DNA from 3 places in the Shewanella sp. SM29 genome. Region 1 is predicted to be linked to each of the others. Evidence: predicted binding sites of a transcription regulator. Region 1 holds the regulator's gene; each other region holds the start of a gene.
What was found. The regulator MetJ, encoded in region 1, represses methionine synthesis genes. The targets are predictions, from matches to a motif close to TAGACGTCTAGACGTCTA.

Region 1 (6,389 bases):
CCTTGTTGAGTTCATCGGAGATTTCCTGCTGCCCTTTACCTGTGTAGGGAACTTGAGACTCCAGTGATTTATGGTGCATACATCGTCGTATCACCAACGGGTTAAGTCCTGAACGCTCTAAGCGTCTGCCATAGCTATGACGATGACCGTGCGGGTCTAACCCTTCCGATTTGTTTGGCTCTAAGCCAATGCGCCTTAATCCCGCCGCATAGCTTTGGTGAAACGCATTCAAAGTGTATGGGTTTCCAAGGGCGCTGTGATGGAATGAAATGAACGCATAGGGGTGATGGCAGTCAATACTGGCTCGATATTTTTGGTAACTCTTCCACAGTGACATAAAAACCTTGCCATAATCCGTTGGAAACCACTGAACTTGTATGTAGTTATCTCGATGGTCTACAACTCTTGTTTTCCAGCCAACGTATGCCGTGCCTTTCATTCGTTTGCGTGGTATACGAGCGTATTTTTCTTGTAAATAGGCTTCTCTGGTTTTTGTGCCTGAGCGACTACGCCAACTTTCGGGTGCTTTACCATCGACTTCGTTGTAAATTCGAACTATCGCTTTTTCAGGGTCATACGGATCTTCAAGTACATCAGTCACCCACAGCATAATAGCTTCACTTTCACGCAAACCGCCACCGTGCATCAAGAGCAGCATAAGCTTATCTCTCAGCGCAACTCGCGGATCTTTTGCTCCGCCAATACCATCTTTATAGAATGATTCCCAATGCTTATCTGGGAATGCTAAAGCATCGTCTTCGGCTTTCGTCAATGGAGTACGTCCTTTCATTGTGCGAGCTTTACGGATGGTTTTGTTAACAGTTTTATCTTCAATATGTCCAAGGAAGTCATTTTGGTTTTTTCGATACCAAGCAGCGTAATTAAGGCGTTGCTCATGAGGTGTGGCATCTCGCAAAGGGTTCATTGGCTCTGCGCCATGCTTGTTAGCCAGCCAATCAGTAAATGCCGTTAATCGATGAATATGTTTATTGACGTTATCAGTTGAGCTTGGCACCCAGTACAAGCCAGAGGGATCTAAACCATCTTCACCGATGGTGCCTGTGTAAAGACGCTTAGCAAAGGTTTGGAATAGCATTTTAGGATCTTCAAATAATCCTTTGTTGGCTTCCATGTAATCCAAGAGCAAAGAAGTGGCTTGAATAAAACCATTCATTAAAGCATTACTAGCACCATCAGCTTCCATCTTTAGCAAGTAATCGGTAACTGAACCAACTTCACCTTGTTCGGTGATCAAGATGGGGAGCTGACTTTTAATGCCAGTATTATCTTCTACGATAGTTGCTTTGACTTTAACCGATGACAAGGTTCATTCCTTTATACACATTAAACATACAATACACTATAGCGCTAAAGCTTTTATTGTGAAATAAAAAGGCAGATTTCTCTGCCTTAATACACAATATACATAGTTCAAGGTACTATATATAAGCAATGTCAGTGCTTTTTTATTGTTTGAATCGTGAGAAGGTTTGCCAGTACAAGCAGGACGCTTATTGGGGTAATAACTCGATAACCGACTTCACCGTTAGCACTAAGGCGCTGATACTGCACAGGACTAACGTCGCCATCTTTGTCTTCTCTTTATCGACACGGCCCACTAATCGTCCTGCGACTAAGTAACCTAAAATCACTGAGGGGAGCAGCATCAACGACAGCCACAGATGTTTTAATTCTAATAAGCCAGTGATCGCTAAAATGACCAATGCAATCATGGAGCTAAAAATGAAGAAGGCCGACAGGGCAGCACGAAACTGCGAGGCATCTTTGCCTGCCAACAAAATCGCCATCGGTGGGCCACCAATCGCGGCGATATTGCCGAAGATCCCTGAAACCACGCCCGCACCGAAGAGGGTTTTCTTATTCACTGGCAGGCTGAATTTATACAGGCTGAGGATCACTGCGACAGTTACAATGGCGGCGATGGATAAACCGAGTATGGGTTGAGGCGCAAACAGCAACAGACTCGCGCCGATAAAACCGCCGGGCACGCGACCTAGGAGCGCATATTGCAAGCCATTGAATTCTAAGTGACCGCGTTCACGCACTAAGGTCAGCAGGGCGATGGAGAAACCCATAGCAATAACAGGCGCAGGTACAAGTTGTGGATCGACGATATACAGCAAAGGACTGGCGACAACCGCAAGCCCAAACCCAATAAGACTTTGGGTTAATGCGCCCAGAAACACGACCAGCGAGGCTAAGGCGAGTGTCTGTGGATCTATCATAGAAAACATAGGATTTCCTATATCCCAAACCAACTCAAGATGGTGAAATTTAAAGTTTGAAGTCGCTTGGGGATAAACAAAAAGGGATCGTTAACGATCCCTATTGATGAGCACTGTGATATGACTTTGAAAGCGACGAGTCGCTATTCCATGTCTTCCCACTCGATTCCCATTTGATCCATCAACAACTTGGCTTCGGCGGGAATGCTGTCTGGGTTGTCTTTTGACAGATCTTCATCGTTGGGCAATGGCTGGCCAGTGTAGGCGTGCAAAAATGCCTCACACAACAGCTCGCTGTTGGTGGCGTGACGCAAATTATTGACCTGACGACGAGTACGTTCGTCCGTGAGGACCTTAAGCACTTTGAGCGGAATAGACACAGTAATTTTTTTTACTTGTTCATTCTTCTTGCCATGTTCAGCATAGGGGCTGATGTATTCCCCATTCCATTCAGTCATTGACTCACCTGTTATAACGCTAAATTCGGGGCAGATTTTAAACCCTTACAAAGAACAGTCAAATTATTGCTACTATTTCTTTGTGATTGCAAACAGATTTCTTTATGTTCAGACGTCTAAACGTCTTCACGCCTATTGACGATGGCGTTGGGCTTAGGTACATTTAGACGTCCAGACATCTCTATCAGTCTATCGAATTTAGGAGTCCACCCATGGCAGAGCGTCAATTAGCCACACTGGCAGTGCGTCAGGGTATCGAAAGCGATACTCAATATGGTGCAGTTGTGCCACCGATTTATTTGTCGACTAATTACGCCTTTGATGGTCATAAAAATCCCCGCGAATTCGATTACAGTCGTTCAGGCAACCCAACGCGCTGCATTTTAGGCGAAGCATTAGCGCAATTAGAAAAGGGCGCCACTGGCATAGTGACGTGCACTGGCATGGCGGCCATCACCTTAGTGACTACTTTGCTCGGCCCCGATGACCTATTAGTTGTGCCCCATGATTGCTATGGTGGTTCCTACCGTTTATTTACCAACTTGGCGAAGAAAGGCCAGTTTAAGCTCATTGTGGTCGACCAAACCGACAGCCAAGCGTTAGCCGCCGCCATTGCGCAGAATCCTAAGATGGTGTGGCTCGAAACCCCATCGAACCCGTTATTGCGTGTGGTAGATATCGAAGCCATTGCTAAGGCGAGCCATGAGGTCAGCGCGCTGGTGGTGGTCGATAACACTTTTTTATCGCCAATATTGCAACAACCCCTATTGTTAGGCGCGGATATCGTTATCCACTCCACCACTAAATATATCAATGGTCACAGCGATGTAGTCGGCGGCGCTGTGGTCGCCAAAGACGCGCAAATCGGCGAAAGCTTACATTGGTGGTCGAACACTCTAGGCTTAACGGGGTCAGCCTTTGACAGTTATCTGACCCTGCGCGGCCTACGTACCTTAGCTGTGCGTATTCGCGAGCATCAAGCCAATGCCCAGCGTATTATTGAGGTATTAACGCAAAGCCCTGTGGTGAGCAAAGTCTATTACCCCGGTCTTGCGGATCATCCAGGTCACGCCATTGCGGCCAAGCAACAACAGGGCTTTGGCGCTATGCTGAGCTTTGAGCTCAAAGGCGGCGAGGCCGAAGTGGTGGCCTTTTTAGGTGCACTCAGCTTATTTAGCGTGGCGGAAAGTTTAGGTGGCGTCGAAAGTTTAGTGGCAGTGCCCGCCACTATGACCCACAGAGCCATGGAGCCGCAAGCGCGCTTCGAGGCTGGTATTAAGGACACCCTATTGCGTCTATCGGTGGGTATTGAAGATGCCGCCGATTTAGTTGCAGATATTCAAGCAGGATTAGCCGCCGTTGCGGCTTGTCAGTAGAGGAATAATAGATGGCACGTTGTCACTTACATAAATTTGGTGGCTCCAGTTTAGCGGATGCCGATTGTTATCGCCGAGTCGCCCATATCCTGTTAACCCACGGTCATAGTGATGATCTCGTGGTGGTCTCTGCGGCGGGTAAAAGCACGAATTTCCTGTATAAATTATTAGCGCTGCGTGATGCGGGTCAGCTATGGCAAGAAGAGTTACAAGTGCTGATCAGTTACCAACAGGGGTTGATTGAGCAGTTGTTGTCGAATGAACAAGCCCGAGATCTGCGTGAGCGTTTGGCCACTGATAAAGCGCAGCTCATCAGCTTATTGTCCTTAGATACCCGCAACGATTACCAAATTAACCATGTGGTAAGCTTTGGCGAACGTTGGTCGGCACGCCTGATGGCGGCGCTGCTGCGTGAATCGGGCGTGGCGGCAAGCCATGTGGATGCCTGTTCAATTTTAGTGGCCGATGAAGCCGCTGTGCCGCAAATTCGGGTACAAGAATCCCGCGCTAAAGTACAAGCCCTATTAGCCGCCCACCCAAATGAACGGCTGGTGATCACCGGCTTTATCTGCGCTAACGAGCGTGGCGATACCTTGTTACTTGGTCGTAATGGTTCAGATTTTAGCGCCAGCCTGATTGCGAGTCTCGCTGATATCGAGCGCGTGACCATTTGGACCGATGTGGAAGGGGTGTTCAACGCCGATCCTAATAAAATCAACGATGCCAAGTTACTGAAAAGCATGTCACTTGCCGAAGCCGATCGCCTAGCGCGTTTAGGCTCGCCAGTATTGCATTCGCGCACTTTGCAGCCGTTATTCAATACCGAAGTGAGCTTAGCGGTGCGTTCAAGTTATGCGTCCCACACCGACTTTACCTTAATCGCGCCCCACAGTTCGTCGGCGAGCGCGCCTGTGGTGACTAATCTCAATGCTGTTGTCCTGTTCGGCTTTAAACTCACGGGTGAGTTAACCCGTTTATTAGATTTATTGATCGCCGCGGGTTTAACGCCATTGGCCCATTGGACCTCTGCCCATCAAAGGGTTGAACTTGCCTATACCGCTGAGAATCAAAAACAAGTTCAAAGATTACTCGATGCCGAGGCAGAAGCATTAGGGATCAGTGATCAGCAGATCAACACAGATTTTGGTTTAGTCGCATTAGTGAGTGCCGACGCCGAACATTATCGCCGCAGCTTCGCCCGTTTACTGAGCCGTGATGCTAAACCTTTGTTCAGTGGCGATTTAAGTTTAGTGACGTTAGTGCCCCAGTCACAGGTGAATCTGTTAACCCAAAAAGTTCACCGCCGCTGCGCTGGCCCGCGTAAACGCATTGGTGTCCTGCTGCTCGGTGTGGGTAATATCGGTGAGGCTTGGATCGATCTGTTTAAGTCGGTTTCACCATCATTGGACCATGAACTCGAAGCCAGTGTTGAGTTAGTCGGTTTGGTCAGTTCGAGTAAAGCCTTGATTAAATCCACTGGGATTAATCTTGCCGCGTGGCAAACAGAGTTTAATACTGAAGCCACGCCTTGGCAGTATGAACATTTATTCGAGCAATTAGAGCAAGTTAACTGCGATGAGCTGGTGGCCTTAGATATCAGTGCCAGCGCCAGTTTGACGCTGCAATATCCAGAACTGTTCGAGCGTGGCATCCATGTGGTGAGCGCGAATAAACTTGCGGGCTCGGGTCCACTGCCTTTCTATCGAGAGTTAAAGCAGCAACTGGGTAATCGTCGTTTGTTTTGGCGCTATAACGCCAGCTGTGGCGCTGGTTTACCTATCCAACATGCGCTAAATGATCTGCGTAACAGCGGTGATAGCGTTGAAGCGGTGGGCGGGATTTTCTCCGGCACCTTGTGTTGGTTGTTTGAGAAATACGATACTAGTAAGCCATTTTCAGAATTAGTGATTGAAGCCAGAGGCTTAGGTATTACTGAACCCGATCCCCGCGACGATCTCTCCGGCCGTGATATGCAGCGTAAACTGCTTATCTTAGCCCGTGAGATTGGCCTTGAAATCGAGCTTGAAGATATTGAGCTGCGCTCACTCGTACCAGCCGCTTTGGCGGATATTCCCTTAGATCAATTTCTCACCCGCATTGCCGAGTTAGATGCCGATCTGCTGCAACAGTATGGTGCGGCGGCGGAGCAAAATAAGGTGCTCAGATATGTGGCATCCTTAGACAACAGCGGCCCAGAGCTCAAGGCCGAGGTGGGTTTGCAGTGGATTGATACTCATCACCCTTACGCCAACTTAACCCCTGGTGATAATGTGTTTGTGATCCGCAGTGTCTTCTACCAAGGTAATCCG
Region 2 (6,389 bases), on a different contig from region 1:
GAGTGGAGTTGTTAATGGAAAAAGCAACAATATTAGTCGTCGATGATACACCTGAGAATATCGATATTTTGATTGGTATTTTAGGTGATGATTACAAAGTCAAAGTGGCGATCGATGGCCCGAGGGCGTTAGCGTTAGTGACAAAATCGCGGCCTGACTTGATTCTGCTCGATGTCATGATGCCAGGTATGAATGGCTATGAAGTCTGCAAGGTGCTAAAGCAAGAGCCGCTGACCAGCCATATTCCGGTGATCTTCGTGACCGCCTTATCTGAAATTGCTGATGAAGCCCAAGGTTTTGCATTGGGTGCGGTGGATTACATTACTAAGCCTGTCAGCGCGCCTGTCGTTAAAGCGCGGGTTAAAACACATCTTGCGCTTTATGATCAAAAACGTCTACTCGAACAACAAGTTAAAGTTCGTACTCACGAATTAGAAGAAACCCGTTTCGAGATTATCCGTCGTCTTGGCCGTGCCGCTGAATACAAGGACAACGAGACGGGTCTACATGTTGTGCGTATGAGCCATTACGCCCGCATATTAGCGATAAAGCTCGGCTTACCGACAACCTTTTGTGACTTGATTTTTAACGCGGCGCCTATGCACGATATTGGTAAAATCGGTACGCCCGATGCTGTGCTGAAAAAGCCTGGGAAACTTGATGCGCAGGAATGGGAAATTATGCAGCAGCACGCCGCCATAGGTGCAGAAATTATTGGTGAACATAGCGATCCGTTATTGCAAATGGCCCGTCGTATCGCCTTAACTCACCATGAGAAGTGGGATGGTTCAGGTTACCCTAATGGCTTGGTAGGCGAAGAAATCCCCCTTGAAGGGCGTATCACCGCGATTGCGGATGTGTTCGATGCGCTGACTTCGCAACGGCCTTACAAGCAGGCTTGGACGATTGAAGCAACTATGGAGTTATTTGAAAATCAAGCGGGAAAACATTTCGATCCTAAGCTGGTGGAGGAGTTCAAGCAAATCCTGCCAGAAGCAATTGCCATTCGAGATACTTATTTAGAAAATTGATGCTCGAAGTGCATTGACTAAGGTAAAGGCGCCATTGGCGCCTTTATTCTGCTTCAATATTTTATACTAATCATATTAAATCAAAGCATTACGCTTCATCTAATGAGTAGGGCAGGGCTTGGATCGTTAAATGTGATTGTTCATCGTCGGCAAAACGTAGCTGAGTATCATTAGCCGTGTCATTAGGAAGTACGGCGGTTAACAAGACTTGGTTGCCGCGCTGTACAAACTCAATGATTTGACCGCCACGGCGAAAACTGTCTTCCATCGCGATTTCAAGGCCTGATGCTAGGGTGATTTGAAGACTAGTGTGGCCGTGCAAAATATACAGGGCGCGTTTATTACCACCGCGATATTTCATTCGCGCTATGGTTTCTTGTCCCATGTAGCAGCCCTTGTTGAAGCTGATACCGTTAACCGCTTGTAGATTACACATCTGCGGTACGTACTGGCTGGCATGGCTGGCGGCAAGGTTGGGGTAACCTGCTGCAATCTCTAACGCTTGCCATGCACTGGCGTCAAATACACTCAGTTCCGATTGCGCAACTAAAGCTGCCGCAGCATCTGGTGTTAATACTAAAATAAAACGTTCAGCGTCTTTTAAAATCGCACCATTTTCAATGAGTGTGAGCTCTTGCTGAATGTCACCAAAATGTTTGTTCACGAATTGGCTTGCCTGTTCACCGGCAACCCCGAGCAGAGTCCACTCAGCGGATGCATTGCTTAGGGTGGCTTTACTAAAAACGGCATATTTTTGTAACTGGGGTAAATCGACTTCGATGGCATCCTTTGGCATCAACATAAAGAGTGCATCTTGAATGGCAAAGGTTCTGAAACTGGCCAGCATTTTACCTTTAGGATCGCAATGCGCGCCCCAGCGCCATTGATCTGTGGCCAATGAGCTGATGTCTGTGGTCACTTGGCCATGGATAAAACTGCGGCCTTGTTCTCCAACGACTTTGATGAGGCCCAAATGAGATAAGTTGGCAAGCATAAGTGGAGGCAAGGTAGCGTCCAGATCCCAATGGGGCGTAGAAACTGAAATAGTCATAGCGAGATCCTGAAAATGAAGACGATGTGAGAGGCTAGATTGTAACGGAATTCCAGTTGGCTCAAAAGCATAAGGCGCACATATCTGTGAATGATCTGTGCGCCTTAATATGTGTGCTTTAGTCGATAGGCTTAAAGCGAGTGGAGTTTAAAGTTTAAAACAGCACGCGAGTACGCAATGTACCTTCAATGGCTTTGAGTTCAACTAAGGCTTCTTCCGCTTGAGTTGTGTCTACTTCCATCACGACATAACCAATTTCTGCGGTGGTCTGCAAATATTGGGCGGCGATGTTGATGCCTTTTTCCGAGAAGGCTTGGTTGATCTTGATCAACACGCCCGGACGGTTTTGGTGAATATGCAGCAAGCGCGAGGTGCCTTTATGCGTTGGTAATGACACTTCAGGGAAGTTAACCGCAGAAACGGTTGAGCCGTTGTCTGAGTATTTAGCGAGCTTACCCGCGACTTCGATACCAATGTTTTCTTGGGCTTCGGCCGTGCTACCGCCCACATGCGGCGTGAGTAGAACATTGTCTAAACCGCGTAGAGGACTGATAAATTCATCGTCATTCGATTGTGGTTCAACGGGGAATACATCGATTGCTGCACCTGCGAGGTGACGTTCTTTTAACGCAACGGTTAAAGCTTCAATATCGACTACAGTACCGCGTGATGCGTTGATAAAGATGCTGCCCTTTTTCATTGCTGCAAACTCGGCAGCGCCTATCATGTCTTTTGTTTGTGGAGTTTCAGGGACATGTAAGCTTACTACATCAGCTTGTGCTAATAGGAGTTCCAACGAATGGACTTGTTGTGCGTTACCTAGTGGCAGTTTGTCTTCGATATCGAAGAACACGACGCGCATACCTAAGGTTTCCGCCAGAATGCCAAGTTGAGTACCAATATGGCCGTAACCAATTACACCTAAGGTTTTACCACGCACTTCATAGCTGCCCGCTGCGGTTTTCATCCAGCCGCCACGGTGAGCGATAGCGTTGCGTTCAGGGATACCCCGCATCAACATAATGATTTCGCCAATCACGAGTTCTGCAACACTGCGAGTGTTTGAGAAGGGAGCGTTAAATACTGGGATACCAAGGGATTCGGCGGTGGCAAGGTCAACTTGGTTGGTTCCAATACAGAAACATCCTATCGCGATTAACTTCTCGGCACGTTTCAGCACCTCTGCAGTTAATTGGGTACGCGAACGAAGTCCCACAAAATGCGCATCTTTAATGGACTCAAGTAAGGCTTCATCGCTTAAGGAAGCTTTGTGGTATTCGATATTGGTGTATCCCGCACGTTCAAATACATCGACCGCAGATTGGTGGACGCCTTCCAACAGCAGGATCTTGATCTTATCCTTGTCCAGCGAATGTTTCGCCATGATATGGGTACCCTCTAATTAATAGAAATGTTTCTTATGATATGCTCACAACCTTCACCCACCAAAATAGCACTTTTTTTGCTCAGTGTGGAGGGCTAGATGGCTAAAGTTAATATTCTAAATTTAGAACAATATCGCATAAGAGGAAGAAACATTGAATAACAAAATCGCATGGTGCGGTATTTACCTCTCAGTTTTGGTGTGGTCGGCGATAAAACCCGCAGATCCTTTCACATGGTGGCTCGAAGCCTTACCTGCATTGATTGCTGTACCGATTTTATTCTTTACTCGCAAACGTTTTCCACTAACACCTCTAGTGTATTTTCTCGTCTTAATACACTGCTGTGTGTTGTTTGTAGGTGCTCATTATACTTACGCTGAAGTGCCGTTATTCGACACGATTGCGGATTGGATGGGTTCAGAACGTAATAATTACGATAAAGTGGGTCATTTTGCGCAAGGTTTTATCCCAGCCATGCTCGCCCGTGAAATTATGTTGCGTAATCAAGCTGTCAAACCTGGGGCTTGGTGCGCGTTTCTTGCTACTTGTTTTGTGCTCGCATTTTCGGCGTTTTATGAACTGATCGAATGGTGGGTTGCCGTGGCAACCGGCGAAGGGGCTGAAGCCTTTTTAGGGACTCAAGGCTATGTATGGGATACCCAATCCGACATGTTTCTTGCCCTCATTGGCGCAATTGTCGCGTTAGCTTTACTGTCTCGTTTTCAAGATAAACAAATCGCGAGACTCAAGCAGAGGATTTAGCGGCTAAAAGTGGGTGATGCTCTCTGTTTGAGTTGTAAGACTTTCTTCCCTGAAATATATGGTGTGAGTGTGATGACATTGAGTTGTCATACTTTAGTGTTGTTATTGTGTTTTCTTTGTGTTGCAACTTTGGATTGATAACGTCATAGTTGGAAAGTATTAGGTGCTGGGCGTTGGCCAAGTAAAACGGTATTTTTGACTGTTATTCCATTTTATTGTGGTGAGTTAGTCGAACCTACTAGCATTAAACAGGGAATAGTACATTTGGGTGATGTTTTTCAATCGTTAACTAGTCAGAATTAACTAGGTTAATGGAATGTTGAAAAATCTAACTAAAAAGACGAGTCAAACATACCATTTTGCAATAGAGAATACTTTTCAGGGAGGAGAGTCATTGAGCACAATTAATGAATTGGTTTTTTTACACCAAATGGCCGCGCCATGTCATTTAGCGTTACTCGCTGAATCCATAGGTTTGAAAACGCGAATAGTAAAGCATGCGGCTGAACTGGATTTAGACAAGAGTCGCCGTAGTTTTTATCTGATCACCCAAAAAGGTTCAGCATTAGATAACAAAGGGATACCTCTGTTAGCTTCGCGATTAGTGTCACATTTTCCTGTGGCGCTGTATCAAGTTGAGCGAGACTCCTTAGACCAAGAATCTGCAATGTTACTCGGCATTCGAGGTATTTTATTTGCCGATCAACGTATGGATCTGATGTTAACGGGTTTACGTAAAATGGTGGCAGAGGAACTTTGGTACGATAGAACTTTGCTAAGCAAAATGTTCCGCCGTGTCGTACAAAAGTTAGAAGGTAATAATGAAATGCCCTCTGATACTGTGGCTATGCTGCAGATGCTGACATCCCGTGAACGCACTATCATTCAATTCGTATCGAGTGGTGCGAGGAATAAAGAAATCGCTCATAGGTTATGTATCAGCGAACATACAGTGAAGGCGCATATTTCTTCTATTTTCCGCAAGACCCAGTCTCGTAATCGGGTTGAGCTTTTACGTTGGGCGCAAACCTATCAAACTCACTTTGAGCTGTGCAGTTAGTCAGTTAAAGATATTGGTCGTTAGCTTTTCGCTGTGAGTGGTTAATGATTGCTGGCATATCAACATAGAAAAGCGGGAATGTTTATTTAAACATTCCCGCTTTTTGTTTAACACCCATTTTATAAACCACCAAAGAGTTTAGCTGTGGTGGTTTAACAGTATTGATTAGTATTGCACTACAGTGGCAACGTTCATATTGCCTGATTGGTTCACGTTGATGCTGTTGTTAGTGCCTGCTTGAGAACCTAACACTAAGTTGTCATTACCCGTTTGAGTGATTGACAGGCTGTTATTGTCACCGCTAACGCCAAATGAATTTGAAGCAAATGAAGTGTCGCTATCGCCGCCTACCCAGTTACCTTTACCTGATTGAGTAATTTGCGCGGTGTTTTCATCACCTTCAATAATCAGGTCAATAACGTTAAGATCGCCACTTTGAAGTGCGCTGACATCGGCATTGTTGTTGCCAGTAACAGAAATCAATGTTTCGTTCTCAGCGCCATCTTGCTCAACATCAACTTCGTTATCGCTACCCACGGCATCTACATAAGCAAAGTTCTCATCGCCTTCTTGGCTGACTTCAATGCTGTTATCTTCACCATCAGCGAAGGCAATGATTTCGTTGTTATCGCCTTTAGAAGATAAATCGAAGTCATTATCTGCACCGTATGCACCAAAGGTCGCGAAGTTCGCATCGCCTTTTTGTTTCAAGTCAACGTCGTTGCTATCGCCCCATACTTGGAACTCCGCACCGTTGACATCGCCTTTTTGAGTGATAGTAATATCGTTATCATCACCTTGGATATCGGCCACTAAAGTATCACCGATAGTGTTGCCGCTGCCATTTTGAGTAATATCGACACTGTTGTCATCACCCGTAGTCATCGCAAGATAAGCCGTGTTGCCGTTACCTTTTTGATCCATTGAAATATCGTTATCGCTGCCGGCCAGTGCGTAAACGAAGCCAACATGGTTATCACCTTTTTGGACCATGTCTACTGTGTTGTCATTACCTGCAATACCTTTCGCTGCGCCAAAGTTATTGTTACCCGCTTGATTAACAGAAACGTCGTTGTTGTTACCCACGTTAGCGGTTAAGT
Region 3 (6,389 bases), on a different contig from region 1:
CACATCGCTAATTCGCGCCTCGGTTAATACTTCGGTTGGCGTCCCCATAGCGCTGACTTCCCCGTTATGGATCAACAACAAACTATCGCACAGGGCACTGGCTAAATTAAGATCATGAATTGAGGCAATCACGCTAATCCCAAGACTACGCACCAATTCGAGGATTTGAATTTGATAGCGCACATCGAGGTGGTTCGTTGGCTCATCGAGGATTAAAAGCTGCGGCTGCTGCACTATGGCACGGGCAATCAAGGCGCGTTGCTTTTCACCGCCAGATAAGTGCTCATATTGTTGGTGCATCTTATGGCTCAAGCCTACTTTCTCTAAAGCCTTAGCAATACGCTCAGTATCACAGCTCGAATTGGTATCGAACATACCCTTATGCGGCGTTAAGCCCATGCTGACCAATTGCTCTGTGGTGAGGTCAAAATAGTGCGGTGTATCCTGCTGCACTACGGCGACGCGACAGGCAAACGCCTTGGGCGACAAGCGCTCAATATCTTGATCGAAAAGGGTAATTTTGCCCTGAGTCGGGCGAACAAACCGATACAAACAGCGCAGCAAACTGGACTTGCCCGCACCGTTAGGGCCAATCAGCCCCAGCATCTGCCCCGTTGGCAGCGTAAAGTTAATACCGGAAAGTATGGTTTTGCCATCGATACACCAGCTCAAATGACTCACATTGAGCGCGACTGACGGGCTCGATGATGGGTTAGTGTCATTCACGGGGCTGTTAGTTTGGATTGCGGAAAGTTTCACCTAAGCGGCGCTCCTATCGAGTCCAAACCTTTATAAAAAAAGGTTGTGCACATTGTCATCTGCTCCCTCGAGTCACCCGCTCGAGAACTAAGGCTGCACGCAGCGATAACAGAAATAGGCAGGTCTCCTGACTTGTAGAAAAGAAGGAGCTAGGCTCTAGAATCTAGGTGCTTCTTTAAACTACTCACAGTTGCGGGCACAGTTCGGGCTGACTGACGAGCAGCTCCCCGATTCCCTATTATGTTTGGGTTGATATGCTCTTTGTTAACAACGCCACTGTGAATAAAAACAACGGAGCGATTCGAACAAAGAGAGTCTATTCCCAACACCTATTTCTGCGACGTTATCACTCATTGCGCATGTAATACGCTATCTCGTTCAAACGTCAGGGAAAAGCATTATCCTACATCTATCCCATTAGGCAATGCTGTTTAAATCAGAATATTTTCATATCAGCTTATTCTCGCCAAACGATCACGCCTACATGATAGCGCCTAGGTCGTGAAATAAGGCCTCAACACCTGCGCCCACTCGGCCAATCTAAACGCCAATAGCAGGCACCCTGTTCATCTTGCAGCACATTAATGCTCACCACGGCCGCCACGGGTAAATCGAGTTGACTATAAAACCCTACCGCCCGTTCAACTCCTAAGGCACGCGCCATTAAGTGACGGATCACCCCGCCGTGGGTCACGACCCACACTTGAGTGGCAGGCATATTATCAGCGGTTTCATTAATGGCACTGTTTTCATTACCCATTTTATGTGAGTCAAGGGTCAATCGTTCAAACTCGGCGGCGAGTATCTGGTCAATCGTCCCATTCACCCGCGACTCAAAACTTGCCATAGTTTCACCATTGGGCAGCGGATTTTGCCAAGGGTTTTGCCAATACGCCGCTAAGTGTTCGCCCTCTTGTTGATACAGGTCATCGAGCCGACAACCGTCCCAATCACCAAAATCAATTTCCTGTAAACCCGACAAACACTGCGCCTGCAATGGCCTTGACTCAGATATCAGTGCCGCCGTCGAATGCAGCTCGGCGGCAAAAGCGTGGGCAAAATCGGCGCAGCGGCGTGAAGTCGAGCTATAAATCGCGCTACACACGCTGGCCTGTGACTCAACTGCTGCCGACATTTGTTGCCAACCCTTTTTGCTTAAAGGCATATCCACACGACCCCGCAAAATAGCGCCGCCTTCACACTCACCGTGGCGCAACAATAACAATCGAACTTGTTTCATATATGCCTTTTTAGTTAGGGGCTAGATACTAGGAACTCAAGCCAAGGGCCTAAATTCTTGATTCTCGATTCTCGCTCCTAATGCCTTTGACTTTCATCTTGCCCTGACAATCATAAGTCGCGTATTATGGACGTCTATACGTTTAAATGTCCAAAAAAAATTTTAAGAACAAGTATTCAAAAAATGTCGGCTGACGACAATAAAATGCACTTAGCATAACAATGGCCGATTTTTGGACTTAACTTAGCTGTATTTAAGGTAACTATTTATGACGATACCCTCTACTAAAGCCAGCCAGATATTGGCAGACATACGCAAACAGCTTGCAGAGCGCATTCTGATCTTAGACGGTGCCATGGGCACTATGATCCAAGGCTACAAGCTGGAAGAAGAGGACTATCGCGGCGAACGTTTTAAAGATTGGCATACGGATGTCAAAGGTAACAACGACCTTTTGGTCTTGTCACAGCCTCACATCATCAAACAAATTCACACCGACTACTTAAACGCCGGTGCCGACATCATTGAAACCAACACCTTTAACGCCACCACCATCGCCATGGCCGACTACGACATGCAGTCGCTGTCCGCCGAAATTAACTTAGTCGGCGCGCGCCTCGCCCGTGAAGCCTGTGATGCAGCCTTTGCTGCCACAGGCATTCCACGCTACGTAGCCGGTGTGTTAGGCCCCACTAACCGTACGTGTTCGATTAGCCCTGATGTGAACGACCCAGGCTATCGCAACGTCAGCTTCGATGAGTTAGTGACTGCTTACAAAGAATCCACTAAGGCGCTGATTGAGGGCGGCGCGGATATCATTATGGTCGAGACCATATTCGATACCTTAAACGCCAAAGCCGCGCTGTTTGCGATTGAATCCGTATTTGATGACTTATTTGGTCAGCATTCTAAAGACAGATTGCCGATCATGATTTCGGGCACCATTACCGATGCCTCTGGTCGCACACTGACTGGCCAAACGACCGAAGCCTTTTACAATTCCCTTCGCCATATCAAGCCCTTATCTATCGGTCTTAACTGTGCACTTGGGCCAAAAGAATTGCGCCCCTATGTGGAAGAATTATCCCGCATCAGTGAGTGTTATGTGTCGGCGCATCCGAATGCAGGCCTGCCGAACGAGTTTGGCGGTTACGATGAAACCCCAGAGGACATGGCGAACGTGATCGAAGATTGGGCGCGCGAAGGCATGCTCAATATTATCGGTGGTTGTTGTGGTAGTACGCCTGAACATATCCGCGTGATCCGCGAAGCGGTGAGCCGTCACGATCCACGTATTTTGCCGGACATTCCAGTCGCTTGCCGCTTGGCAGGTTTGGAACCACTGACTATCGACGCCCAATCCCTGTTCGTTAACGTGGGTGAGCGCACCAACGTTACAGGTTCAGCCAAGTTTTTAAAGTTGATCAAAGAAGGCAAGTTTGAGCAGGCGCTCGATGTCGCCCGCGAGCAGGTTGAAAGCGGCGCGCAAATCATCGACATCAACATGGACGAAGGCATGCTCGATGGCGCCGAGATCATGCACAAGTTTTTAAACTTGATTGCCTCTGAGCCCGACATCAGCCGCGTACCTATTATGATCGACTCCTCTAAGTGGGAAGTCATCGAAGCTGGCCTCAAATGTATTCAAGGCAAGGGCATAGTTAACTCGATTTCCCTTAAAGAAGGCGAAGCCAAGTTTATCGAGCAAGCAACACTGGTGAAACGCTACGGCGCGGCGGCCATTATCATGGCATTCGACGAGCAAGGTCAGGCCGATACTAAAGCGCGTAAAATCGAAATCTGTACCCGCGCCTATCGGGTGCTGGTCGACAAGGTCGGCTTTCCGCCAGAAGACATCATCTTCGACCCGAATATTTTCGCCATCGCCACGGGTATCGATGAACACGACAACTATGCCGTCGATTTTATTGATGCCATTAAAGCGATTAAAGCCACCCTGCCCCACGCGATGATTTCGGGCGGTGTGTCGAACGTGTCGTTCTCGTTCCGCGGTAACAACCCAGTGCGCGAAGCGATTCACGCGGTATTCCTGTACCACGCCATCAAAGTCGGCATGGACATGGGGATTGTCAACGCGGGCCAGTTAGCCATTTACGACGATATCGATCCTGAGCTTAAAGTGCGGGTCGAAAACGTGGTGCTTAACTTGCCCTGCCCAGTTGAAGGCTCAAGCAATACCGAGCAGTTACTTGAAATCGCAGAGAAATTCCGCGGTGATGGCGCGCAGGTCGGTAAGAAAGAAGATTTAGAATGGCGCAGCTGGCCGGTGAGCCAACGCTTATCCCATGCGCTCGTCAAAGGCATTACCGAATTTATCGATGAAGATACCGAAGCCGCTCGCCAAGAAGCAAAACGTCCGCTGGATGTGATTGAAGGCGCCTTGATGGACGGCATGAACGTGGTCGGCGACTTGTTCGGCTCGGGCAAGATGTTCCTGCCGCAGGTGGTGAAATCGGCGCGGGTGATGAAAAAAGCCGTGGCTTACTTAAACCCCTATATCGAGCTGGAAAAGGTCGAAGGCCAATCTAACGGCAAGATTTTGATGGTGACGGTAAAAGGTGACGTGCACGATATCGGCAAAAATATCGTCGGCGTGGTGCTCGCCTGTAACGGTTTTGAGGTATTCGATTTAGGTGTGATGGTGTCGGTGGAGCGAATTCTCGATGCAGTGAAAGAACACAATATCGATATCATCGGCATGTCGGGCCTCATCACGCCGAGTCTGGACGAGATGGTGCATAACGTGAAAACCTTCCACCGCGAAGGCTTAACCATTCCGGCGATTATCGGCGGCGCGACTTGCTCTAAAATCCACACAGCGGTAAAGATTGCGCCCCATTATCCCCATGGCGCCATTTATATCGCCGATGCGTCCCGCGCCGTGCCTATGGTGAGTAAGCTCATCAACAACGAGACACGCCAAGCGACCATAGACGAAACCTATGCTGAATACGACGACATGCGTACTAAGCGTCTATCCCAAGCCAAGCGCAAAGAGATAGTGTCACTCGAAGCGGCCCGTGAAAACCGCTGCCAACACGATTGGGCCAACTACACCCCGTTCACGCCAAACGTGCTCGGTCGCCAAATATTTGATAATTATCCATTAGAAGACTTAGTCGAGCGTATCGACTGGACACCATTTTTCCGCTCGTGGGAATTGCACGGCCATTACCCTGAGATCCTTACCGATAAAGTCGTCGGCGTCGAGGCGCAAAAGCTGTTCGCCGATGGTCAGGCCATGCTCAAACAAATCATCGAAGAAAAGTGGCTCACTGCAAAAGCGGTTATCGGCTTATTCCCCGCCAATACCGTCAATTACGACGACATTGAGCTGTATACCGATGAGTCGCGCACCACAATTGAAATGACCACACATCACCTGCGGATGCAGCTTGAACGTGTCGGCAACGACAACTTCTGTCTATCTGACTTTGTTGCGCCAAAAGACTCAGGGGTCGCCGATTACATGGGCGGCTTTGCGGTGACCACAGGTCACGGCATAGACGAACATGTGGCACGTTTTGAAGCCAACCACGACGACTACAACGCCATCATGCTCAAATGCTTAGCCGACCGTTTGGCCGAAGCCTTTGCCGAGCGGATGCACGAACGCGTGCGTAAAGAATTTTGGGGTTATGCGGCCGATGAGCAGTTAAGCAACGAAGCCTTAATCCGTGAGAAATACAAAGGTATACGCCCCGCACCGGGTTACCCCGCATGCCCAGATCACACAGAAAAAGGCTTGTTATGGGACTTGCTCAAGCCCGATGAAACCATCGACTTGAACATCACCGAAAGCTACGCCATGTTCCCCACTGCGGCAGTATCGGGCTGGTATTTCGCCCACCCGAAATCGCGCTACTTTGGCGTGAGTAACATAGGCCGCGATCAAGTGGAAGATTATGCCAAGCGTAAAGGGATGACTGTAGCTGAGACGGAGAAGTGGCTGGCGCCAGTACTTGACTATGATCCCGAGTAATCATGTTTACTCAGTAATTTGCCCAAACTGAATTTAGGCAACTTTATAAATGGGCAAAGTTAAGGGGCGAGTTATCGCCCCTTATTTTTTACTTTAGAAAATTAAAATCAAAGTCGTGGGGCTTCACCCCACACCCGACCAAGGAGGACTGCTCGTCCTATCCTCCTTGGATTCTCCAAGACGCCCCTAGCGAAGTTACATGCATTGATTAGTGGCTTCGTGCTTATTCGAAAATAGCTAACGCTTCCGATGGGGCGTCCCTTCCCCCCGAAAGCTACGCAGACGTCCTGTCTGCGTCACGCTATTTTCTTCAACGCCCTTCAGCAACTTCGCAGGGGATCGGTGAACTTCTATGAGATTAGAGTTAACTTTTCGCATTGAAAGAGC

Region 2: serA (phosphoglycerate dehydrogenase) is a predicted target of MetJ. The motif match lies at 3,555-3,572, and genes of this name have one in related genera.
Region 3: metH (methionine synthase) is a predicted target of MetJ. The motif match lies at 2,127-2,144, and genes of this name have one in related genera.

The regions. Positions count from the first base shown of each region.
Region 1 covers NZ_JAKKRN010000018.1:55,147-61,535, reverse strand. Annotated here, with positions in the region: gene gmtY (gamma-mobile-trio recombinase GmtY) at 1-1,324, opposite strand, end outside; gene L5L77_RS13710 (sulfite exporter TauE/SafE family protein) at 1,512-2,255, opposite strand; gene metJ (met regulon transcriptional regulator MetJ) at 2,390-2,704, opposite strand; gene metB (cystathionine gamma-synthase) at 2,917-4,080, shown strand; gene L5L77_RS13695 (bifunctional aspartate kinase/homoserine dehydrogenase II) at 4,092-6,389, shown strand, end outside.
Region 2 covers NZ_JAKKRN010000029.1:12,450-18,838, forward strand. Annotated here, with positions in the region: gene L5L77_RS17270 (two-component system response regulator) at 15-1,031, shown strand; gene ygfZ (tRNA-modifying protein YgfZ) at 1,120-2,082, opposite strand; gene serA (phosphoglycerate dehydrogenase) at 2,237-3,466, opposite strand; gene L5L77_RS17285 (DUF2238 domain-containing protein) at 3,621-4,229, shown strand; gene L5L77_RS17290 (helix-turn-helix transcriptional regulator) at 4,624-5,289, shown strand; gene L5L77_RS17295 (curlin) at 5,455-6,389, opposite strand, start outside.
Region 3 covers NZ_JAKKRN010000028.1:31,716-38,104, reverse strand. Annotated here, with positions in the region: gene L5L77_RS17130 (ABC transporter ATP-binding protein) at 1-759, opposite strand, end outside; cobalamin riboswitch at 859-1,052, opposite strand; gene L5L77_RS17125 (histidine phosphatase family protein) at 1,274-1,999, opposite strand; gene metH (methionine synthase) at 2,268-6,002, shown strand.